4 regions of the Kribbella sp. NPDC003505 genome follow, and region 4 is predicted to be linked to each of the others. Evidence: predicted binding sites of a transcription regulator. Region 4 holds the regulator's gene; each other region holds the start of a gene.
The links. The regulator HrcA, encoded in region 4, represses chaperone genes, less so after heat shock. The targets are predictions, from matches to a motif close to TTGGCACTCGNNNNNNNCGAGTGCCAA.

Region 1 (5,821 bases), on a different contig from region 4:
GTTGTTGCGGTCGATCCGGGGGAGTCGTGAGCTGGCCGGGTGTCCGGAACCGCCGACGCCCGCGTTCCGTGACCGGAACGGCCCGCCGTACCTGGATCAGCTGCTGCGAACGATCGTGGAGTTCGTCAACTGAGGGGATGAGCGTGGAGCTTCGGGGGTTCGACGACGGGTACGGCGTCCAGGTCGCGGGCTGGGCGCTGGACGAGAAGGAAGTGGCGTTGCTGTCCGGGCGGGTGGTCTACCCGTTCCCCGACGAGCTGCTGGCGAGTTGGTGGACGGTCGACTCCGACATCCACTCCTATCTGCTGTTCGACGGCGAGCGACCGGTCGGGTACGGCGAGGTCTGGCTGGACGACGAAGAGGACGAGGTCGAACTCGCCCGGATCATCGTCGATCCGGAGGTCCGGGGTCGTGGGGTCGGCGGGAAACTCGTGCGGGCGTTGCTCGGGCCGGCTCTGGATGCCGGCTACTCGGAGGTGTTCCTGCGGGTCCGCCCGGAGAACGCCGCGGCGATCCGGGCTTACCACGGCAGCGGCTTCGTCGACGTCCCCGCCGCGTTGATGCAGGAGTGGAACGACGGTCAGCCGGTGCCGTACCGCTGGATGCGTTACGCCGGTGAGCCCGGCGGTCTGACCGGTGCCGGTGAGCAGGTGGACGTCGGCGAGCTCAGGGGCTGAGGGATTGCGTCCACCTGCCGCGGGAGTTACCGGCGGGCGCTCAGCAGGTCCCGGATCTCGGTGAGCAGTTCCTGATCGGTGGTCAGCGGGGCCGGCTCGGGCTCCTGGCCGCGCTTGCGACGCTCGGCCAGCTTGTTCAGCGGCATCACGATGAAGAAGTAGACGGCTGCCGCGACGAACAGGAAGTTGAGACCGGCCTGCAGGATCTTGCCGATCGAGAAGTGCGCGCCGTTCACGTCGAAGTTCCAGACCTTGCTGATGTCGGCCTTGCCGAAGATCGCGGCGACCAGCGGGTTGATCAGCCCCTCCACGAGTGCGGTCACGATCGCGCCGAACGCTGTGCCGATGACGACGGCGACCGCGAGGTCGACGACGTTGCCGCGCATGATGAATTCCTTGAAGCCCTTGAGCATGTGGTGCCTCCACGAAGCGGGTGGTTGTACCCGGACAAGTTAGGGCTGCGCGTTCATCAGAGCGAGCGACCGCGCCGCACGGTGACACATCGTGCCGCAACAGGTCCGAAGAGTGATCAACTCGTGTCCGGCGCCAGCGCCACGGTGATACGCGAGTTCGCACCGGACTGGGCCAGTCGGGCTGCGACGTCCGGGGCGGCAGCGACCACGATCAGCGCTCCCGAGGTGGCCGACCTGGGCGCCGGCAGCGCAACCACGCGAACGGCACGGGCCACCACGGTGGCAGCGTCGGCGGTCGTGCTCGCGGCGGCGTACAGATTGACGCGGTCGCCGACCCGGAGCAGGGCGGTGACGTCGGAGTCGTCGACGCGGAACGGGTAGGCGACCGAGCCGGACGGCACGGCCGACGGAACCAGGAATCTGGCGTCGGTGAGCGGTTCCCCGGCTCTGACCGGTCCGCTGAGGACGCGATTCGTCAGCTCGCTGCCCGGTCTGAGCGCACCGGTCGGCACCGCACCGGCTGGCAGGTCGACGGTCCGCAGATCGTCGCGCGCCGGGGTGACGCCGCCGGTCAGGTCGCGCGCGGCGGCCAGCACCGCGACGGTCGGCGGCGGCGCGGGGGAGAGGGCGAGAAGCCCGAAGTACACGGCGGCCGCGGCGGCGACGCCGGCGAGCAACCGACGGTGCCACCGGGCGGCCCGGAGCAGGTCACGCAAGGAAGGGATTTTCATGCCGGAGAAGGTACGAGTTTCTCCGGCAACCGCCCTTCAGTTATCCACAGGCGGCGGTCAGGCCGCGCTGGAGCCCGAGGACGACGACGAGCTGCTCGAGGACGAGGACGATGCCGAGGACCCGGTGGCCGACGATCCCGAGGACGTCGACGAAGAGGTCGACGAAGAAGAGGACGAGGACGAGCCGGACGACGAGGCGGACGACTCCGCCTTCGCCGGCGCCGAGCCGTTGCCGGACGACCGGCTGTCGGTCCGGTAGAAGCCGGAGCCCTTGAACACGACGCCCACGGCGTTGAAGACCTTGCGCAGGCTGCCCTGGCAGTTCGGGCACACGGTCAGAGCATCGTCCGTGAAGCTCTGGCGCACCTCGAGCGCTTCGCCACAGTCGGTGCACTGGTACTGGTACGTCGGCACGGTCGGTTCCCTTCAGGCCGCTGGCACTCCTACTACCCGACTGCTAATAATGCGTCAGCCGCCCGAAGTATTCCAAACCCGTGTCCACCTACCTCAACTCTGCGTCCATGTCCAGCCGACGCAGAGCAACGCAAAGTTGTGAGGGACCCCATTTGGGGAGGGCGGAGGGATTCTCTACGGTTGGTCCGTGCGTCGCCTGCTTCGAGTCGTCATCATCAGCGGAATCGCCCTCGCCACGGTCCTCCTGGTGATCGCGGGAACCGTCGTCTTCGTCGTCCGCCACTCGTTCCCGACGTACGACGGAACGATCGAGCTGGACGGCCTGGACGCCGACGTCAGTGTGGTCAGGGACGCCAACGGCATCCCGCAGATCTACGCCGACAGCCCGGCCGACCTGTTCGCCGCGCAGGGGTACGTGCATGCGCAGGACCGGTTCTTCGAGATGGACTTCCGCCGGCACGTCACGTCCGGCCGGCTGAGCGAGCTGTTCGGCAAGACAGCGCTCGAGACGGACAAGTTCACCCGGACCCTCGGCTGGCGGCGGGTCGCGGAGAAGGAACTGCCGCTGCTCAGCCCGACCACCCGGCAGTACCTCGACGACTACGCCCGGGGCGTCAACGCCTACCTCGCCACGCACAGCGGCTCAGGTCTGAGCCTGGAGTACGGCGTCCTCTCCCTCCAGCCGGGCGGGCCGAAGAACTACCGCCCCGAGCCCTGGACCGCCGCGGACTCGCTGGCGTGGCTGAAGGCGATGGCGTGGGACCTCGGCGGCAACCTGGACGAGGAGGTCACCCGGACGAAGCTGCTGTCGGCGTTCCCGGCGCGCAACGTGGAGAGCCTCTATCCGCAGTACCCGTACGACCGGAACCAGCCGATCCTGTCCGGCGGCTCGATCGGCAAGGACGGTAAGTTCACCACCGCGCCGGTCAGCCCGGAGCTCCGCCGCGGGATGCTCACCCAGGACCTCCTGAAGTCGCTGGACTCGGTGCAGAAGGTCGCGAAAGGCCTGCCCGAGCTGCTCGGCCAGGGCGACGGCGTCGGCTCGAACTCCTGGGTGGTCTCCGGTGACCACACGACGACCGGCAAGCCGCTGCTGGCCAACGACCCGCACCTGGGCGCGACCATGCCGGGCATCTGGACGCAGGTCGGCCTGCACTGCAACAACGTCGGCAGGAGCTGTCCGTTCGACGTCTCCGGCTTCAGCTTCTCCGGTCTGCCCGGCGTAGTGATCGGGCACAACAACGCGATCTCCTGGGGCTTCACCAACCTCGACCCGGACGTCCAGGACCTGTACCTGGAGCGGATCGACGGCAACAACGTCCTCTACAACAACAAGTGGCGCGCCATGGCCACCCGTGAGGAGACGTTCAAGTTGGCCGGCGAGGACGAGCCGGTGAAGATCACTGTCCGCGAGACCCGGCACGGTCCGCTCATCTCCGACGTCGGCGACGACGAGCGCAAGGTGGGCGAGTCCGCCGCCGCGCAGGCGAAGTACCCGACGCCGTACGGCGTCGCACTGCAGTGGACCGCGCTGAACCCGGGCCGGACCGCCGACGCGCTGTTCGCGATCAACATCGCCCAGAACTGGACCGAGTTCCGGGCCGCCGCGCAGCAGTTCGAGGTGCCCTCGCAGAACCTGGTGTACGCCGACACCGACGGCCACATCGGCTACCAGGCGCCTGGGCTGGTCCCGATCCGCACCACCGGCCGCGGCGACTGGCCGGTCCCGGGCTGGGACCCGAAGTACGCCTGGAAGGGATACGTCCCGTTCGACGCGCTGCCGACCGAGTTCGATCCGCCGGACGGCATCATCGTCACCGCCAACCAGGCCGTGGTGCCGAACGCGTACAGCTACTACCTGACGAACTCCTGGGACTACGGCTACCGGTCGCAGCAGATCCTCGACCGGATCAAGGCGGCCGGAAAGCTGGACGCGAACGCGATGGCGTCGATCCAGCTGGACACCAAGAACAAGATCGCCGAGATGATCGTCCCGTACCTGCTCCGGATCAGCATCGACGACGCGTTCGACAAGCAGGGCCAGGAAACCCTGCGGAACTGGGACTTCACCCAGCCGCCGGACTCCGCGGCCGCGGCCTACTTCAACGTGGTCTGGCGCAACCTGCTCGCGCTGACCTTCCACGACCAGATGCCCGAGGGCACCTGGCCGGACGGCGGATCGAGGTGGTTCGAGGTCATTCACACGCTGATCGCGCAGCAGAACAGCAGTTGGTGGGACAACATCGGGACGCCGCAGCGGGAGAGCCGCGACGACATCCTGCGCGAGGCACTGATCAACGCGCGGACCGAGATCACCCAGAAGATGGCGCGGGAGCCGTCGAACTGGCAGTGGGGCCGGCTGCACAAGCTCACGCTGACCAACCAGACGCTGGGGACGTCGGACATCAGCCTGGTCCGGAAGATCTTCAACCGCGGGCCGTACGAGCTGGGCGGCGGCGCGTCGATCGTCGACGCCACCGGCTGGGACGCCGCTGAGGGGTACGCCGTGACGGCGACCCCGTCGATGCGAATGGTCGTCGACCTGTCGGACTTCGACAAGTCCCGCTGGGTCAACCTGACCGGTGTCTCGGGCCACGCGTTCTCGTCGAACTACACCGACCAGACCGACCTGTGGGTCAAGGGCGAAACCCTGCAGTGGGCCTACACCAAGGGCGCTGTAGAGGCGACCCGCAAGCACTCCCTGACGTTCACGAGACCGGACCGGTAGTCACCAGGCGGGCGCGACGGCCTCGGCGAACAGCTCCTCCGGCCAGGTCCAGAGCGCCCGCTGGGTCAGCAGGATCGAAATGGTCCCGTCGACCGGGCTGGTCGACCACAGCGTTCCCAGACCGCCTGCCCAGCCGTACCGGTCGGCGCTGACGGACACCCCGTATCCCCAGCCGGTCTCCGGCCCGAGGAAGTCAGCGGCCGCGGCACGCTGCTTCGGGGTGAGCTGATCGGTCGTCATCTCGGCGGCCGCTGCCGGCGACAACACACCGGCGCCGCCGGTGAGCAGCATCCGGGCGAAGGCGTGGAAGTCGTCGACCGTCGAAACGAGTCCACCGCTCGCATCAGGGAACGACGGCGGCGTCAGCCACTCGCTGTCCGCAGCCGGGTCCAGCAGATCCTCACCGACGTACGCCGTGGTCAGCCGCCCCGGATCCACCGCCGTGAACCCGGTGTCGCGCATCCCCAGCGGCTCGAAGATCCGCTCGCGCAGGAAGTCCTCCAGGGGCTGACCGGTGACCCGTGCGATGAGTACGCCGAGCACATGCGATCCCGTCGAGTACAGCCAGCGCTCACCCGGCTGGTACTGCAACGGCAGCGTTCCGAGCCGCCGCATCCACTCGCCCGGCTCAAGCGGCGTCCGCGGCACAGGTGGTCCGAAGGTGTGGAGCTCCAGTTCCTCCTCTCGCTGCCGCAGCGAAGCGTTGTCCGATTCGCCCAGCCCGAGCCGGAAGGTGAGCAGGTCCCTGACCGTGATCGGCCGCTCCGCCGGCACTGTGTCGTCGAGCGGTCCGTCCGGATCCCGCAGTACGACGGGGTGCGCCAGCTCCGGCAGTACGTCGCCAACTGGTGCGTCCAG
Region 2 (5,821 bases), on a different contig from region 4:
CGAACTACTTCACCACCGACCAGTCGGTAGCCCGCGGCAACGAAATCTTGCAGGCGCTCGGCGGCGGCACGCACTACGTCGTCGACACCAGCCGCAACGGCAACGGCTCCGACGGCAGTTCCTGCAACCCGCCGTCCCGCAAGCTCGGCACACCCCCGGCCCGCACCGCCGCCCCTGTGGACCTCCACCTCTGGCTCCGCACCCCCGGCGAATCCGACGGCCCCTGCGGCCTCACCCCCACCCTCCCCACCAGAACCTTCTCCCCCCTCCTGGCCCACCACCTCCTCAGGGGCACCTAACACGCTCTCGCCCCACTTTGTGCACCGGATCCGTACGGCGCGCGGCTCTGCGTACGGATCTGGTGCACAAAGTGGACCTGGCCGGTTCGGCCGGCGGGACGGGAAGCAGCAAGCGGTCCCGAGCCGGAGCTCGGGACCGCTTGGGGTACTGCGGGTGCTGTCGGACTACTGGATCAGAAGTCCATGCCGCCCATGTCGGGCGCGCCGCCCGGAGCGGCCGCGGCCTTCTCCGGCTTGTCGGCGATGACGGCCTCGGTGGTGAGGAACAGGGCCGCGATCGACGCCGCGTTCTGCAGCGCGGACCGGGTCACCTTGGCCGGGTCGATGATGCCGGTGGCGATCAGGTCGACGTACTCACCGGTCGCGGCGTTCAGACCGTGACCCGGCTCGAGGTTGCGGACCTTCTCCACCACGACGCCGCCCTCGAGGCCGGCGTTCACGGCGATCTGCTTCAGCGGCGCCTCGACGGCCTTGCGCACGATCTCCGCACCGGTCGCCTCGTCACCCTCGAGCTCCAGCTTCTCGAACGCGACCACGGACGCCTGCAGCAGCGCCACGCCGCCACCGGCGACGATGCCCTCCTCGACGGCCGCCTTCGCGTTGCGAACGGCGTCCTCGATGCGGTGCTTGCGCTCCTTCAGCTCGACCTCGGTGGCCGCGCCGACCTTGATCACCGCAACGCCGCCGGCCAGCTTGGCCAGCCGCTCCTGCAGCTTCTCGCGGTCGTAGTCGGAGTCCGACTTCTCGATCTCGGCGCGGATCTGGTTCACCCGGCCGGTGATCTGGTCGGCGTCGCCCGAGCCCTCGACGATGGTCGTCTCGTCCTTGGTGACGACGATCTTGCGGGCCTGGCCGAGCAGCTCCAGGTCGACGGTGTCGAGCTTGAGGCCGACCTCCTCGGAGATCACCTCGCCGCCGGTGAGGACGGCGATGTCGACGAGCATGGCCTTGCGGCGGTCACCGAAGCCCGGCGCCTTGACGGCGACGGCCTTGAAGGTGCCCTTGATCTTGTTGACGACCAGGGTGGCCAGGGCCTCGCCCTCGACGTCCTCGGCGATGATCGCCAGCGGCTTGCCGGTCTGCATGACCTTCTCCAGCACCGGGACCAGGTCCTTGATGCTGCCGATCTTGCTGTTCACGACCAGGATGTACGGGTCGTCGAGGACGGCCTCCATCCGGTCGGTGTCGGTCACGAAGTACGGCGAGATGTAGCCCTTGTCGAAGCGCATACCCTCGGTGAGCTCGAGCTCGAGGCCGAAGGTGTTGCTCTCCTCGACGGTGATGACGCCTTCCTTGCCGACCTTGTCCATCGCCTCGGCGATGATCTGGCCGACCTGGGTGTCCGCGGCGGAGATCGACGCGGTCGAGGCGATCTGCTCCCGGGTCTCGACGTCCTTGGCCAGCGACAGCAGCTGCTCGCTGACGGCCTCGGTCGCCTTCTCGATGCCCTTCTTCAGGCCCATCGGGTTGGCGCCGGCGGCGACGTTGCGCAGCCCCTCGCGGACGAGAGCCTGGGCCAGCACGGTGGCGGTCGTCGTACCGTCACCCGCGACGTCGTCGGTCTTCTTGGCAACTTCCTTGACGAGCTCGGCCCCGATCTTCTCGTACGGGTCCTCGAGCTCGATCTCCTTGGCGATGGAGACGCCGTCGTTGGTGATCGTGGGTGCGCCCCACTTCTTCTCCAGCACGACGTTGCGGCCCTTCGGGCCGAGCGTCACCTTGACCGCGTCGGCGAGGGTGTTCATTCCCCGCTCGAGGCCGCGGCGCGCCTCTTCATCGAACGAAATCAGCTTGGGCATTCTCCGCGAGTCCTCCCGCGTCGAGTTCTGTGGTCCAGCCGGCTCGATGCCCGCGACGGACGGCACCGGCACCGCGACGCTCATGTCCCGCCGCACTCCGGCACCTCATCGAGGCCGTCTTCTTGCACACCCCGCGAGCGCGAGTTCTTATCACTCTCACCCATGGAGTGCTAACCAAGTATTAGCACTCGCCCCAAGCGAGTGCAAGCCAGCCCCCGGCTACGGTGACCCCATGGTGAACGTACGCCCGGCCGGCCCGGACTCCTGGCCCGACGTCGCGACGGTGATGGGCGAGCGCGGCGACCCCTCCCGCTGCTTCTGCCAGTACTTCCGCCTCCGCGGCAAGGCGTGGTCCGGCAGCAGCCCCGCGGACAACCGTGAGGGCCTCCGGGCGCAGGTCTGTGACGGCGAGTTGCCACCCGGTGTCGTTGCGTACGACGGGGACGCTCCGGTCGGCTGGTGCGCCGTCGGGCCGCGGACGTCGTACCCGCGGGTGGTCGCCTTGCCCAACTGGCGCACGGACCACCAGGACGCGTGGGTGATCACCTGCTTCGTCGTACCGGTCGGCCACCGCCGCAAGGGTGTCGCGGGCGAGCTGGTCCGCGGAGCCCTTGAGCTGGCCCGCTCGTACGGCGCCCCCAACGTCGAAGCGTGTGCCGTCGACACCACGACTGCCGGCCGCATCCCCTCCGCCGACCTGTACCGCGGCCCGCTGTCCGTCTACCTCGACGCCGGCTTCACCGAGATCAGCCGCACCAGCCCGCAGTGGGTCCTGGTCAGGCGTCCAGCTGGGTGACCAGGTACTTCGGGGCGGTGAGGCGGTATGCCTCCGTGATCAGCTCGGCCAGCTCTTCCTCGTCGGCGAGGTCCAGCTGGATCAGGATCCAGGCGAACCGGCCGCCCTCCCAGGAGGCTTCGTAGACCTCCGGGTTCTCGGCGACGAGTGCCTCCTGCTCCTCGCGGAGCGCCTTCAGGTGCATCCGCGTCTGGTCCTCGGACAGGTACGCGAAGCTCTTGTTGCGCACCTTGAAGACCGGCTGCCCGGCCCACCCCTCGCGCTCCTCTGCACCCGGCAGCCCCGCCATCACCTTCACCACCGCCTGCGCGTCCATAGCAGGCACGCTAGGCGGCCCCGCCGACAGTTTCACTTGACCACGGTGACCGTCACGGTCGATGCGTTCGCCACCATCGTTCCGACGGCCGGCGAGACACCTAGGACCGATCCGCGAGGGTAGTTGGGGTTCGCCATGGAACGGTACGAAACCTTCAGACCCAGCCCCCGGAGCACCGCCGCGTACTTCGCTCCCGACAGCGGCATCGCCATCGACGAGTAGCTCGGCACGCCGACCCGGTCCGGCACGATCACGATCCGCGACAGGATCCGGTCGACCTCCGCGGCGCTGGTGGACGACTGGGCCTCGAACCAGACCTGCAGGGACGGTATCCACACGGTGGCGGAACAGGTCAGGACGTGCCGGTAGTTGTCTTGGCTGCAGGTTGTCCGTTGCCGCTCGGCCCGCACACCGTCGATCGTGAGCGTCTCGTCGGCGCGGAACTGCGTTCTCGGCGTGGTCGCGACCCGCACACTGTCGACACCGGCCACGGGAAACGCCATGCAGTACTGGAGCTCGGTCGGGTCGGCGATGAGAACCGTGTCTCGCCTGGGCGTACCACACATGCTCTGGTTCGTTCCCCAGCTCTGCGGCACGGCGATGGCCGCGTGCCCCTGGCCCACCAGACGTGTGGGGACCGCCGGAGCTGGTGAGGTCACGGGTGCGGTGCGTTCGGGCGAGGTCAGCAGGGTCGTACCGCCGACCACTGCTGCTACTGCGACGGCCGCGGCGCCTGTGATTCCCGCCGTACGGCGTCGGCGGCGTCGGGTTGCCCCGGCTCGCAGTGCGTCGAGCGGGGGTGGGCCGACGGGTGTGTGAGCGGCGGTTCGTTCCAGGAGGTCGGTCAGGTCGGTCATCGGGGTTCTCGCAGTTCTGCCAGGTGTGGGTCCTGCGCCAGGGCTTTCACCGCTCGGGACAGTCGGCTCTTGATGGTGCCGGCCGCGACGCCCAGCACGGACGCCATCTGTTGCTCGCTGAGGTGCGCGTAGTACCGCAGTACGACGGCAGTGCGCTGGTCACCGGGCAGGCGGTCGAGCGCGCGCATCACGGCGTCCGTGTCGTCGACACCGGCCGTCTGATCGCTCCCCGGCGCTTCCGGGAGGGACGCCGAGGGCAGTTCCCCGTGCCAGCGGCGCCGACGGGACGACCGGAAGCAGTTGACCAGTACGCGGTGCACGTACGCGTCCCGGTCCTCCGCGACCCGCACCCGGTTCCACTTGAGCAGACAGCGCTCCAGCGCGGACTGGACGAGGTCCTCGGCCTCAGGCGGCGTACAGCCGAGCAAGACCGCGGACCGGACCAGCGTTGGCCAGCGCGCAGTGACGTACTCGGTGAACTCGTCCATGTCCCTCCTCACCCTTAGAGACAGGCTGGGGTGTGACGAGGGTTCCACGAAAGTCGTCGGGGTCGGATCAGGGGCGGGTCGGTACCGATCCGGATGTGGCGCGGGGTGCCGAAACGGGACAGTGGAGCCATGACGAACTCCAACGCACCGTTCCAGAACCTCTCCGGCAAGGTCCTCCGTCGTTCCGCGAACCAGCGGATGCTCTCCGGCGTGTCCGGCGGCATCGCCGAGTACCTGAACGTCGACGTGACCCTGGTCCGCCTCGGCTGGGTCGGCCTCACCCTGATCACCGGCGGCGCCGCAATGATCGGCTACGCGGTCGCCTGGATCGTGATGCCCGAGTCCGACGGCAAGGCGGTCTGGCAGAACGTCCAGCACTCGGTCAACCAGAACCAGGACACCACCGAGCAGGACATCGCCTCCCGCATCTACGACGACACCAACAACAAGCCCCCGGCGGCGTGAGCAGGACTGCGCCCAGAGGAGGCGCAGGACTCCAGGCGGGGTGATCGCGGGCAGCGGTCGCCCCGCTGCTACACGTTCAGGGCCGGCTTGCGGACAGTGGCGACAGTCTGGTCGGGGTGGTCGGTGAAGACGCCCTGCAGGCCGAGGGCCGCGAAGCGGGTCAGTTCGGTGGGGAAGTCGGTGGCGGTGGGGAGAAAGCGGCGTTCGGCGCGGAAGGTCCAGACCTGGACGGCCAGTCCGGCGCGGTGGGCGTGGTCGACCAGGCGGGTGGGTTCGCCGAGGCAGCCGGCGGCTGTGCGGGGCAGGACGAGGTCCTTGTACGGCGCCAGCACCTGCGCGTAGGTCGCGATCTCCCGGAGGCCGCGGGGCTCGATCAGGTCGGCGTACGTGCGGCCGTCGCCGATCCGCAGGAAGTCGTTCGGTGCGCTCTCGGAGTCGATCAGCTGCACCAGCGGGACGCGTGTCATCACTGACAGCCGGCGCAGGCTCGTCGGTTCGAAGGACTGGATCATGACCTCGTCGGGGCGCAGCCCGAGCGCCAGGATCCGCTCTGTCAGCAGCTCCTCCAGCGGCAGGCCGAGCCGCCGGAAGTACGCCGGGTGCTTGATCTCCGGGATCACCCCGATCGGCCGGCCGAGCCGCGCCGACTCCCGGCGCGCCAGTGCGACCACGTCGTCGAAGGTGGGGATCTCCTCGAGCCCGTCGTAGGCCGTGTTGCTCGCCCGGAGCGCGGGCATCCGCTCCCGGGCCCGCAAGGTCCGCAGCTCGGCGTACGTGAAATCCTCGACGAACCAGCCGGTG
Region 3 (5,821 bases), on a different contig from region 4:
AGGATGTGTTCCAGGCGGCGCCGGGCTCCGGTGTCGAGTTGGCGGCTGGTCAGGGCGAGCAGTACCTCGCGGGCGAGGCCGGAGGCAAGGAAGACGGCCGGGCGATCGGGGATGCGCCGCGCCAGTCCGGCGGTCAGGAACACGATCCGCATGTCGGTCTCGCCGTGCGCGCGGTGATGGTGCGTCGTGTGCGCCGGCGTCCAGGCGACGCGGTTGGCGGGCACGATCGAGGTGCCGTGGTCGGTGTGGACGGAGATGACGCCGCGGGCGGCGTACACCAAGTGCCCTTCGTCGTGGGTGTGCACCGCGCTGGTGCCTCCGGAAACCCATCGGTGTGCGCCCGCGGACGGGAACAGTTCCGACTCGAGCGGCCGGCCGTGGGGCATGGCGCTAGCGGCCATCGGCCACTCTGCGGCAGGAGTAGGCGACGGCGTCCCGGTCGATTCGCGTGATGATCAGCGTCGCCGACGCCGCACCCTTCGGAGCGACCTTCTTGCGCAGCTGCGCCGGATCGAGATCGACCCCGCGCTTCTTGATCTCCAGCGTGCCGATGCCGTTGCTGCGAACCCAGGCGCGCAACGCCTTCTCCTTGTAGGGCAGCTCTTCCAGCACCTCGTACGCCGAGGCGAGCGGCGTCGGCACGTGCTGCGCCGCCGTGACGTAAGCGATGCGCGGATCGAGAAGCCAGCCACCCACGGCCGCCGCGGCCGCCGTCACCAGACCCGCCCGGACGACCGCTCCGTCCGGCTCGTAGATGTACCGCCCGACCGGGCCGACCTCGGCGTCCGGCGCTCCGGTGACACTCGCCTGGCTCGGCAGCAGCGTCGCCCGGCGGGACGTGCCGCCGTACAGCTTTCCGGACCACAGTGCGGCTTCCTTCACCTCACCGGCATCGCTGATCCACTCGGCTTCCACGCCGTCGGGAATCGCGTCGTGCGGAATGCCGGGCGCCACCTTGACGCACGCGGTCCGCTCCAGGAGCGACGTGACGAACGACCACGGCGGCGAGTAGGCGTTGTGGTCGAACACGCGCCGCCCGTCGGCCCGCCGCGCAGGATCGGCGAACACCATGTCGTACGGCGTGAGGTCCGTGGTCTGCGCATCGCCTACCAGCACATCGCCGGGCAGGCCGAACGTGGCCAGGTTCGCCCGGGCGACGGCTGCTGTCTCGGGGTCCCGCTCCACGCCGGTGACCCGCAGGCCGGCGCGGGCCATCGTGACGAGGTCGCCGCCGATGCCGCATCCGAGGTCGACCACGGTGTCGATCTGGGTGGCAGCGATCCGTACGGCGCGGTGGGTGCTCACTGTGGTGCGGGTGGACTGCTCCAGGCCGTCCGGGGTGAAGTACATGCGCTCCGCGTCCGGACCGAACTTGGCGGTCGCACGGTGACGCAGTGCGGCCTGGGTCACCGCGGTCGTGACCAGCGTCGCGTCGTACGAGCGTCTGAGCTTCTCGACGAGCTGAAGCTCTTTGCCGGGGCGGTACTCGGCACAAGCAGCCGCCAGCACCTCAGCGCCTGGTCCGTCGAGCAACGCCGTGACAGTCACCCGGTAAGCCTAGAGCGGGCTGGAACAGCTCCTGCTCCAGCTGCGGGTAGCCATCGAGTACAGGCGCCAGTTCATCGCGGAGCGGGTCTTCGGGCCGTAGATACCGTCCACCACCAGGTGGTGCTTGCGCTGCACCATCTTGATGACAGTGCGGGTGTTGGTGCCGTAGATGCCGTCGACGGCGAGCTTGGTGCCGTAACAGAAGTTGAGGTTGCGCTGGAGGACCTGGATCGCGGTGTCCGGATCGCCTGTCCGGCTGGAGCCGCGGTACGGGTCGTCGCCGTACATGAGGTTGCAGGTCGTGCTCGTGCTGCCCAGGATCGACGGCATCGGAATGCCCCAGCTGCGGTTCACCGGCACGAGCCGGGCAGACCTGCACTGCGGCAGCGCGGCCGCTGCCTTCAGCTCGGCCGCCGTCGCGTCGTGGGACACCGCTTCGTCTGCGTCGGGTGCGTCTGCTGCCGGGGCCGCGACGGGCGTTCCGGCGGCCGGTGGCGACTCTTTCGACGCGTTGGCCGCGACGGCGCCGACGCCGACCGCGGCGACGGCGGTCAGGAGCGCGATCGTCCGGCCGGACAGCTTCGGCAACGCCGGCAGCTTGAACGCCATGGGCCCCTCCTGTGATCGCTCTGAGAGAACGGTCGCATGCGGACCCGGGTCCGGCCCAGCGTTCGGCCACATTCCGTACCCGGACGATCACCCGCCCGGTGAGAATTCGTCTGGCACTCGAGTTGACCGAGTGCTAATCGCGGCCTAGATTCGGTGTTGGCACTCTCCACACGAGGGTGCCAGCGGTCCGGCCTCTGACCCCCGCGACGGCAGGGGAGCGCGACCACATGCCACAGACAAGCGAATTCGACCGTGGAGGTCAGCAAGTGTCGGTCACGATCAAGCCGCTCGAGGACCGCGTCCTCGTCGCGCCGCTCGAAGCCGAGCAGACCACGAAGTCCGGCCTGGTGATCCCGGACACCGCCAAGGAGAAGCCGCAGGAGGGCGAGATCCTCGCCGTCGGCCCGGGCCGGATCGACGACAACGGCAACCGCGTCCCGCTGGACGTCGCCGTCGGCGACAAGGTCATCTACTCCAAGTACGGCGGCACCGAGGTCAAGTACGACGGCCAGGACTACCTGATCCTGGGCGCCCGCGACATCCTCGCAGTCGTCAGCAAGTGACGATCGCTCGCTGTTCCTGACTGACACCGCCCTGGTGCCGCACCGGCGCCGGGGCGGAGTCGGTCTGGGACCAGCGAGTGATGCGCACGGCTGTCACGAAGAGCGAATTTCAGAGAGGGACTGGATTTTTCATGCCGAAGATCCTCGAGTTCGACGAGAACGCGCGGCGCGCGCTGGAGCGCGGCGTCGACAAGCTCGCGAACACGGTGAAGGTGACGCTCGGCCCGAAGGGCCGTTACGTCGTCCTGGACAAGAAGTGGGGCGCCCCGACCATCACCAACGACGGTGTCACCGTCGCCCGTGAGGTCGAGCTGGACGACCCGTTCGAGAACCTTGGTGCGCAGCTGACCAAGGAGGTCGCCACCAAGACCAACGACATCGCCGGTGACGGCACCACCACCGCGACGGTGCTGGCGCAGGCGCTGGTGCACGAGGGCCTCCGGGCGGTCGCCGCCGGCGCCAACCCGATGGGCCTCAAGCGCGGCATCGAGGCGGCTGTCGAGGCCGTGTCGGCCAAGCTGGTGGACACCGCGAAGCCGGTCGACGACAAGGGCGACATGGCCCACGTCGCGACCATCTCCGCCCGCGACGCCGAGATCGGCGCGCTGATCGCGGACGCGTTCGACAAGGTCGGCAAGGACGGTGTGATCACCGTCGAGGAGTCGAACACCTTCGGGACCGAGCTCGAGTTCACCGAGGGCATGCAGTTCGACAAGGGCTACATCTCGCCGTACTTCATCACCGACGCCGAGGCCGGCGAAGCGGTGCTGGAGGACCCGTACATCCTGATCCACCAGGGCAAGATCTCCGCGATCGCGGACCTGCTGCCGCTGCTGGAGAAGGTCGTGCAGTCCGGCAAGACGCTGCTGATCATCGCCGAGGACGTCGAGGCCGAGGCGCTGTCCACCCTGGTGGTGAACAAGATCCGCGGCAACTTCACCTCGGTCGCCGTCAAGGCGCCGGGCTTCGGTGACCGCCGCAAGGCGATGCTGGAGGACCTGGCCGCGCTCACCGGCGCGCAGGTCGTCGCCCCCGAGGTCGGGCTGAAGCTCGACCAGGTCGGCCTCGAGGTGCTCGGTTCGGCCCGCCGGATCGTGGTCTCGAAGGACAACACGACCGTCGTCGAGGGTTCCGGCAAGGCCGAGGACATCGAGGGCCGGGTCAGCCAGATCAAGTCCGAGATCGAGCGCACCGACTCCGACTGGGACCGCGAGAAGCTGCAGGAGCGGCTGGCCAAGCTGGCCGGCGGCGTCTGCGTGATCAAGGTCGGCGCGGCCACCGAGGTCGAGCTGAAGGAGAAGAAGCACCGGATCGAGGACGCGGTGTCCGCGACCCGGGCCGCGATCGAGGAGGGCATCGTCGCCGGCGGCGGCTCCGCTCTCGTGCACGCGGCGACGGTCCTGGACGGCGCCCTCGACCTCGAAGGTGACGAGGCGACCGGTGTCCGGATCGTCCGCAAGTCGATCGTCGAGCCGCTGCGCTGGATCGCCGAGAACGGCGGCTACGAGGGCTACGTCGTGACGTCGAAGGTGGCCGAGCTCGAGTCCGGCAGCGGCTTCAACGCCGCCACCGGTGAGTACGGCGATCTGCTGGCCCAGGGCGTGCTGGACCCGGTCAAGGTGACCCGGTCCGCGCTCGCCAACGCCGGCTCGATCGCCGCGCTGCTGCTGACGACCGAGACGCTGGTCGTCGACAAGCCCGAGGAAGAGGAGCCCGCCGCGGCCGGTCACGGCCACGGGCACGGTCACTGACCTCAGGCAGTAGTCAGCCAGTAGTCAGGCAGTAGTTCGACAGCACAGCACACAGAGCACCGCCCGGCAGGAAACTGCCGGGCGGTGCTCTGTTCTTCGTGGCCTTGGGCCATGGCGAGTGACGCGTCAGTCTGACTCCTGAGTTGGGTCATATGAACAGATTTCCGCGGGTCGGATCGCTGTGACCTGCGGTGATGCCTGTGCTTAGGGCGTCTTCAAGGCGCTAATTCGGGTCGGTAGGATTGGCTGGTGGCCTGGGTTCGCAGGGTTCGTACGGGCTCGGGGGCTACTGCTGTGCAGATCGCTGAGTCGGTTGCGGGCCGCCGTCGGCTTGTTCGTCACGTCGGTTCGGCGCGCGATGAGGCCGAGCGCGGACTGCTCATCGAGGAAGCGCACCGGCTGCTGGCCGATGACCAGCAAGGATCTTCGACCTCGGGATCACCCCCGCTGTCCCAAAGGCCACGATGATCGCACCCGCGAGACAGGTACCGACTCAGCCAGGGCTGTTCGCCGGCACCCCTGCAGCACCGTCTTCGCGGCAGTTCGTCTCGCGTCCACGGGTGCTCAAGACCTCCTCCGGGCTGCTCTACGAGGCGCTGGCCGGGGTCTACCTCCAGCCTCGGCTTCGATGTGGTGGACGACGAGGTCTTTCGTGACCTGGTGATCGCTCGCGTGGTCGAGCCCACCAGCCTGCTCGATGTCGACCGGGTCCTGGCAGAGATGGGTCGAGTGTCGGTGAGTCTCTCGACCCGCAAGCGCACGCTGCGTCGCGCGCACGCGGGCGCGTATCGCGACCAGATCGCGACCGCGTGCTTCAACCACGCTCTGACACCAGCGGCGGTGTGTCGCTGCCTCGACGACGTCACCCCCCTCTACTTCGAAGCCGAGAAAGAAGACGATCTGCGGAAGGTCGGCTACTCCAAGGAACGACCTGTCGATCCACAGATCGTGGTCGGGCTCCACGGACCGCCAAGGGTTTCCGCTCGAGATCGGCTTCTGGGAAGGGAACAAGGCCGAGAAGCTGACGATCCTGCCGATCATCAAGCAGTTCGAGAAGCGTCACGAGCTGATCGACTTCGTCGTGGTCGCTGACGCCGGGATGCTCTCCGCGACGAACCTGCGTGACCTCGACGAGGCCGGGTTCCGGTTCATCGTCGGATCCCGGACCACCAAGGCACCGGTCGATCTGGAGTCCCACTTCCGCTGGCACGGCACCGCGTTCACCGACGGGCAGATCATCGACACGATCACCCCGAAGACCCAACGATCCGGCGCGAGCGCTGCGAGCAACCGAGCGTCAAGGCCGAACCGGTCTGGGACCCGACAAGCATCCGTCCTCGTGGCGGTCCG
Region 4 (5,821 bases):
CGGCCGCGACCGTCGTACCTCCCACGAGACCACCGACCAGGACGACAGCCGACGTACCGGCCGCGAGTGCGCCGCGTACAGACCTGTGCATGGTATGTGCTCCTCGTGCTCGTTCGTTGCGATGGAACGAGACTTCCCGACGGGAATTCGAGGACGGTCGGCGCTGTGTTCGGGGTTTGTAAGAGTTGTTCAGTCCGCGCGGTCGATGGTGGCGGCGAGCAGGCCGGGGAAGGCCGAGTCGAACTCGGCGCGGCGCAGGCGGTTGAGGCGGCGGGCGCCTTCGTCGCGCTGCTCGATCAGCCCGGCGGACCGCAGGACGGCGAAGTGGTGGCTGGCGGTCGCCTTCTTCACCGGCAGGTCGAACGTGCCGCACGCGCGCGTCCACTCGTCGTGCACAGCCAGGTCTCGCAGGATCGACCGCCGCACCGGGTCCGCGAGCGCGTCCAGCGCCACCTGCAGCGGCACCTCGGCCGGGTCGGCATGGGTGAGTGTGCGGGCGCGGGCTGACTCGACGGGCATGGTCCGATCCTTGTGTTCGGTTGCTGTCTAACAGCGTACGCCGCGGATCGTCACAGCCAACGTGAGCGCGCCAGCAGCGCGGCGGCGGCCGCGACGCCGGCCGTCGAAGTCCGCAGAACGGTGTCGCCGAGGCGGACCGGCTCGACCTCGAAGGCCTTCAGCTCCGCTGGGGCGATGCCGCCCTCGGGGCCGATCACGATGACGACGTCACCGGTCGCGGGCGGCTCGAGCGAGGCCAGCGGGACAGTGGCTTCTTCGTGCAGTACGACGGGAAGCGCGGCGCCGGCCAGCAGGGCGGCGACCTCGTCCGTGGTCGCGAGTGGCGCCACCTCGGCGAACCAGGCCCGCCGCGACTGCTTGCTCGCCTCGAACGCCCAGGCCCGCCACTTCCCGAGCAGCTTCCCGACCCGCTCGGGGTTGGCCCGGAACTGACTGCGCTCCGCGTTCCACGGCACGATCACGTCGACGCCGACCTCGGTCAGCATCTCCACCGCCAGCTCGGCCCGCTCGCCCTTCGGCACCGCCTGCACCACGACCACCCGCGGCGCCGCGGCGGGCATGCTCCCGCGCTCGTCGACGGCCACCGTCACACCGGTCTTGCTCGCCGTGACGACCGGCCCCTCGGCCCAGGCGCCGCGCCCGTCCGTCAGGCGGACGCGCTCCCCCGGCCCGATCCGCCGTACGACGGCCGCGTGCCGACCCTCGGCCCCGTCGAGGGTCAGCTCGGCACCGGACAGGTCTTCCAGCTGGAAGACCGCGACACCCATCTAGTGGGCGCCGAAGGCGTCGCGGAGGCGGCCGAAGACGCCCTTGTGGGTGGCCTGGACCTGGCCTTGCGGGCGCTCCTCGTCGCGGAGGCCGGCCAGCTGCTTCAGCAGGTCGGCCTGGGCGTCGTCGAGCTTGGTCGGGGTCTCGACGATGACCTGGACGATCAGGTCGCCGCGACCGGCGTGCCGCAGCCGCGGTACGCCGCGGGCGGACAGCGTCATCGCGGTACCGGACTGCGTGCCGGGCCGGATCTCCAGCGGCGTCGTCTCGCCCTCGAGCGTCGGCAGGTCGATCGTCGTACCGAGCGCGGCCGCGGTCATCGGCAGCGTCACGGTGCAGTGCAGGTCGTCACCGTTGCGGGTGAAGATGTCGTGCGGCTCGACCTCGATCTCGACGTACAGGTCACCGGCCGGGCCGCCGCCCGGGCCGACCTCGCCCTGACCGGACAGCTGCACACGCGTCCCGGTGTCGACGCCGCCCGGGATCTTCACCGTGACGGTCCGCCGGGACCGCACGCGGCCGTCGCCGGAACACTCGACGCACGGGTTCGGGATCGTGGTGCCGTAGCCGCGGCAGTTCGGGCACGGGCGCATGGTCCGCACCTCGCCGAGGAACGACCGCTGCGTGTGCGTCACCTCGCCGCGACCGTGGCAGATCTCGCAGGTGACCGGCTCGGACCCGGCCGCCGCTCCGGACCCGCTACAGGTCGGGCACAGCACGGCGGTGTCGACCTTGAGCTCCCGGGTCGTCCCGAACGCGGCCTCGGCCAGGTCGATCCGCAGCGGGATCAGCGCGTCCTGACCGCGCCGGGTCCGCGGCCGCGGCCCGCGGGTCGCCCCGCCGGTCTGGCCGAAGAACGCGTCCATGATGTCGGTGAACGTGAACGCCTGGCCGAAGCCGGCGCCGCCCGGCCCGCCGCCCGCGGCCGCGAACGGGTCGCCGCCGAGGTCGTGCATCTGCCGCTTCTGCGGGTCACTGAGCACCTGGAACGCGCGCCCGATCTCCTGGAACTTCTGGTGCGCGTCCTCGGAGTCGTTCACGTCCGGGTGGTACTGGCGCGCCAGCTTGCGGTACGCCTTCTTGATCTCGTCCGGTGACGCGTCACGGCTGACACCTAGGACGGCGTAGTAATCGGTGCTCATACTCCAGACCAGGGGGTTGATAGCAAAATCGTCATGACTCAGCCAGGATCTGGCTGACGTAGCGCGCGACGGCCCGTACGGCGCCCATCGTGCTCGGATAGTCCATGTGCGTCGGTCCGACGATGCCCAGTGTGGCCAGCACCTCGGACTTCGACCCGTAGCCGGTCGCGACCACCGAGGTCGTCGCGAGTTCCTCGAAGGGGTTCTCGTGGCCGATCCGGACGGTCAGCGTCTGCGGGTTGGTCGCCTCGCCGAGCAGCTTGAGCAGGATGACGTGCTCCTCCAGCGCCTCCAGCACCGGCTTCACGTTCCGCTCGAAGTCGTCGCCGTACCGGGTCAGGTTGGCGGCGCCGCCGACCGCGATCCGCTGCTCGCCGACCTCGTCGGTGAACGCCTCCAGCAGCGTGGTGACGATCGCCGCGACCAGTGACCGGTCGGCCGGCGCGAACAGCTCCGGCACACCGGCCAGCGACGCCGTCGCGTCGGTCAGGCGCTGACCGGCCAGCGCCGTGTTCAGCCGGGACCGCAGGTCCGCGATCAGCTGCTCGTCGACGTCGTGCGGGTGCTCGACGTGCCGCTGCTCGACCCGGCCGTTGCTGGTGATCAGCACGAGCAGCAACCGCCGCGGGCTCATCGTGACGACCTCGATGTGCCGCACACTCGACCGGTTCAGCGACGGGTACTGCACGATGGCGACCTGGCGGGTGATCTGCGCCAGCAGCCGGACGGTCCGGCGGACCACGTCGTCCAGGTCGACCGCTCCGGCCAGGAACGACGTGATCGCCTTCTTCTCGGCGATCGAGAGGGTCTTGACCGTGCTCAGCTTGTCGACGAACAGCCGGTAGCCCGCGTCGGTCGGGATCCGGCCAGCGCTGGTGTGCGGCTGGGTGATGTACCCCTCTTCCTCCAGCGCGGCCATGTCGTTGCGCACGGTGGCCGGGGAGACGCCGAGGTTGTGCCGGTCGACCAGAGTCTTCGAGCCGACCGGCTCATGGGTGGCCACGTAGTCCTCGACGATGGCGCGGAGAACATCCAGCTTGCGTTCGTCGAGCACGCGCACCACCCTCTCCGCCTCTTGGCACTCAATCCTTCAGAGTGCCAGTCTAGGCGGTCTCGGGCGACGCTCCCAACGGAACGGCCGCGGGGCGCGTCACTGTACTGGCCACATCAAGCGGCTGATCCTGCACCGCGGAGTCGACGAACGACTCGAGGACGTCGAGCACGTGGTAGGCCAGCTCGCCGCTGGCGCGGTGCGGCTCGCCGGTGCGCAGCGCCCGGGCCATGTCCGCGACGCCGACCCCGCGCCCGGCCCCGGCGTACCCGCCCGCGACCGGTACCTCGGTCCACTCGCGCTGCTCCGGGGTGACGATCTCGACGGTCCCGTCGAACCCGTTCGGGTCCGGTACGGACAGGCTGCCGTCCGTGCCGTGGACCTCGATCCGCGGCAGCCGCCCGGCCCACACGTCGAACGACATCAGCACCGTGGTCAGCGCGCCCGACTCGTGCTCCAGCACGCCGGTCACGTGCGTCGGCACCTCGACGTCGAACACGGTCCCGGCCCGCGGCCCGGTGTGGATCTTCCGCTGCTGCTTCGCCCGACCGGCGCGGGCGGTCACCCGGACGACCGGCCCGAGCAGCGTCACCAGGCTGGTCACGTAGTACGGACCCATGTCGAGGACCGGGCCGCCGCCCGGCTGGTAATAGAACTCGGGCGCCGGGTGCCACAGCTCGTGGCCGGGCGTCACCATGAACGCGGTCGCCGCGTGCGGGGTGCCGATGTCACCGCGGTCGATCACGGCCCGGGCAGTCTGGGTGCCGGTGCCGAGGACCGTGTCCGGTGCGCAGCCGATCCGCAGGTCGTTGGCGGCGGCGTACTTGAGCAGCGGCTCCGCCTCGGCACGGTCCATGGCCAGCGGCTTCTCGCCGTACACGTGCTTGCCGGCGGCCAGCGCGGCCTGGTGCACAGCGGCGTGCGCGGCCGGGATCGTCAGATTGACGACAATCTCAATGTCGTCAGCCGCGTACAGCTCGTCGGGAGTCAGCGCGCGGATCCCGTCGTTCTGCTCCGCGATCGCCTCGGCGCGGGAGCGGTCCAGGTCGGCGACCGCGACCACGTCGACGCCGGGCAACTTGCCCAGGTGGTCGAGATAGGTCCCCGAGATGACGCCGGTACCGACGATGCCGACGCGTGTCACTTGCTCGCCCACAGCAGCCCCCGCTCGATGATCGTCTTGACCTCGGGCGTCTCCAGATCGTCCAGCTTGTGGCCGACGGTGCAGACGAAGACCTTGCCCTCACCCCAGGTGCGGGTCCAGACCGCGGGCATCACGGCGCCCTCGATCCACGGGTAGTCCGGGTGCGACTGGAACGTCGTGGTGGCGAGGATGGTGTTGGTCGGGTCGTAGTGGATGTAGTACTGCTCGGTGTGCACGTCGAAGTGCGTGATGCCCTCGACGATCGGGTGGTCGGACTGCTCCGGGACCACGTCGACGCGGTAGTCGGTGAAGCCGTGCGGGTGCGAGATGAACTGCCCGCCGGTGATGAAGCTGTAGTCCACGTTCTTCCGGAACGAGTCGGCGATGCCGCCGTGCCAGCCGGCGAACCCGGTGCCGCGGCGGATCGCCGCCTCCAGGCCCTTGAAGTGGTCCTGCTCGATGTCGCTCATCGTCACGCACTGCAGGACGAGGTCGACGCCGTCCAGGTCGAGATACGCGGCAGTCGTGTCGGAGACCGTGACGTCGAAACCGTTCTCCTTGAGGAACGGGATGAACAGGTCGGTCGCCTCGACCGGCGAGTGCCCTTCCCAGCCGCCCCGGACCACCACAGCACGTCGTGTCGTCACACCGGCCACCCTTCGAAAGTTTCGAGATTCCGTTCGGAACAGTTGCGACTCTAGGTCCCGGGTAGAGGGCTTGCCAACAGCTAGTGTCGAGGGATGGGCTGGAAGTTCTGGAAGCGGTCGAATCCGATGGATCCGCAGGAGATGCTCGCGCGCGGGCATGCGGAGGCCAACAGCTTTCCGGCGCCGCCGCGGCCGCAGGACACGTTGCCGGTGGGCTCGTTCGGGATGACGGTCGAGGACGTGTTCTCGATCACCGGCCGCGGCACCGTGGTGACCGGCCGGGTACAGGCCGGGACCGTGTCGGTCGGCGAGCAGGTGCTGCTCACCCGCGCCGGGCAGCCGATGCAGCAGGTCGAGGTGACGGGCGTCGAGATGTTCCGCAAGACGGTGCAGACCGCGAAGGCCGGCGACAACGTCGGCCTGCTGCTGCGCGGTGTCAGCCGGGACCAGGTGCTCAGGGGCGATGTGCTGAGCAAGTAATCTCGACGGCATGAGCGCTTGGGCCGAGATCGGCGATCGCACCTGGGTCCGGCGGTACGACGAATGGGAC

Region 1: the regulator HrcA is predicted to act here: its motif matches at 2,256-2,282, upstream of ABZX12_RS40515 (FmdB family zinc ribbon protein).
Region 2: the regulator HrcA is predicted to act here: its motif matches at 2,280-2,306, upstream of groL (chaperonin GroEL).
Region 3: the regulator HrcA is predicted to act here: its motif matches at 2,268-2,294, upstream of groES (co-chaperone GroES).

The regions. Positions count from the first base shown of each region.
Region 1 covers NZ_JBEXNA010000018.1:124,073-129,893, reverse strand. Annotated here, with positions in the region: gene ABZX12_RS40535 (alpha/beta hydrolase) at 1-133, shown strand, start outside; gene ABZX12_RS40530 (GNAT family N-acetyltransferase) at 138-677, shown strand; gene mscL (large conductance mechanosensitive channel protein MscL) at 704-1,090, opposite strand; gene ABZX12_RS40520 (SAF domain-containing protein) at 1,207-1,821, opposite strand; gene ABZX12_RS40515 (FmdB family zinc ribbon protein) at 1,879-2,235, opposite strand; gene ABZX12_RS40510 (penicillin acylase family protein) at 2,423-4,963, shown strand; gene ABZX12_RS40505 (serine hydrolase domain-containing protein) at 4,964-5,821, opposite strand, start outside.
Region 2 covers NZ_JBEXNA010000012.1:234,087-239,907, reverse strand. Annotated here, with positions in the region: gene ABZX12_RS34220 (glycoside hydrolase family 6 protein) at 1-299, shown strand, start outside; gene groL (chaperonin GroEL) at 473-2,098, opposite strand; gene ABZX12_RS34210 (GNAT family N-acetyltransferase) at 2,331-2,894, shown strand; gene ABZX12_RS34205 (MmcQ/YjbR family DNA-binding protein) at 2,875-3,210, opposite strand; gene ABZX12_RS34200 (PASTA domain-containing protein) at 3,243-4,067, opposite strand; gene ABZX12_RS34195 (SigE family RNA polymerase sigma factor) at 4,064-4,555, opposite strand; gene ABZX12_RS34190 (PspC domain-containing protein) at 4,685-5,020, shown strand; gene ABZX12_RS34185 (glycerophosphodiester phosphodiesterase) at 5,089-5,821, opposite strand, start outside.
Region 3 covers NZ_JBEXNA010000012.1:189,316-195,136, forward strand. Annotated here, with positions in the region: gene ABZX12_RS33975 (AraC family transcriptional regulator) at 1-401, opposite strand, end outside; gene ABZX12_RS33980 (class I SAM-dependent methyltransferase) at 391-1,548, opposite strand; gene ABZX12_RS33985 (peptidoglycan-binding domain-containing protein) at 1,558-2,157, opposite strand; gene groES (co-chaperone GroES) at 2,424-2,720, shown strand; gene groL (chaperonin GroEL) at 2,852-4,471, shown strand; partial or broken gene ABZX12_RS34000 (IS1634 family transposase) at 4,721-5,821, shown strand, end outside.
Region 4 covers NZ_JBEXNA010000001.1:470,452-476,272, forward strand. Annotated here, with positions in the region: gene ABZX12_RS02135 (hypothetical protein) at 1-91, opposite strand, end outside; gene ABZX12_RS02140 (helix-turn-helix domain-containing protein) at 190-519, opposite strand; gene ABZX12_RS02145 (16S rRNA (uracil(1498)-N(3))-methyltransferase) at 570-1,286, opposite strand; gene dnaJ (molecular chaperone DnaJ) at 1,287-2,429, opposite strand; gene hrcA (heat-inducible transcriptional repressor HrcA) at 2,461-3,483, opposite strand; gene ABZX12_RS02160 (Gfo/Idh/MocA family oxidoreductase) at 3,533-4,624, opposite strand; gene ABZX12_RS02165 (ThuA domain-containing protein) at 4,621-5,271, opposite strand; gene ABZX12_RS02170 (EF-Tu/IF-2/RF-3 family GTPase) at 5,365-5,751, shown strand; gene ABZX12_RS02175 (MBL fold metallo-hydrolase) at 5,762-5,821, shown strand, end outside.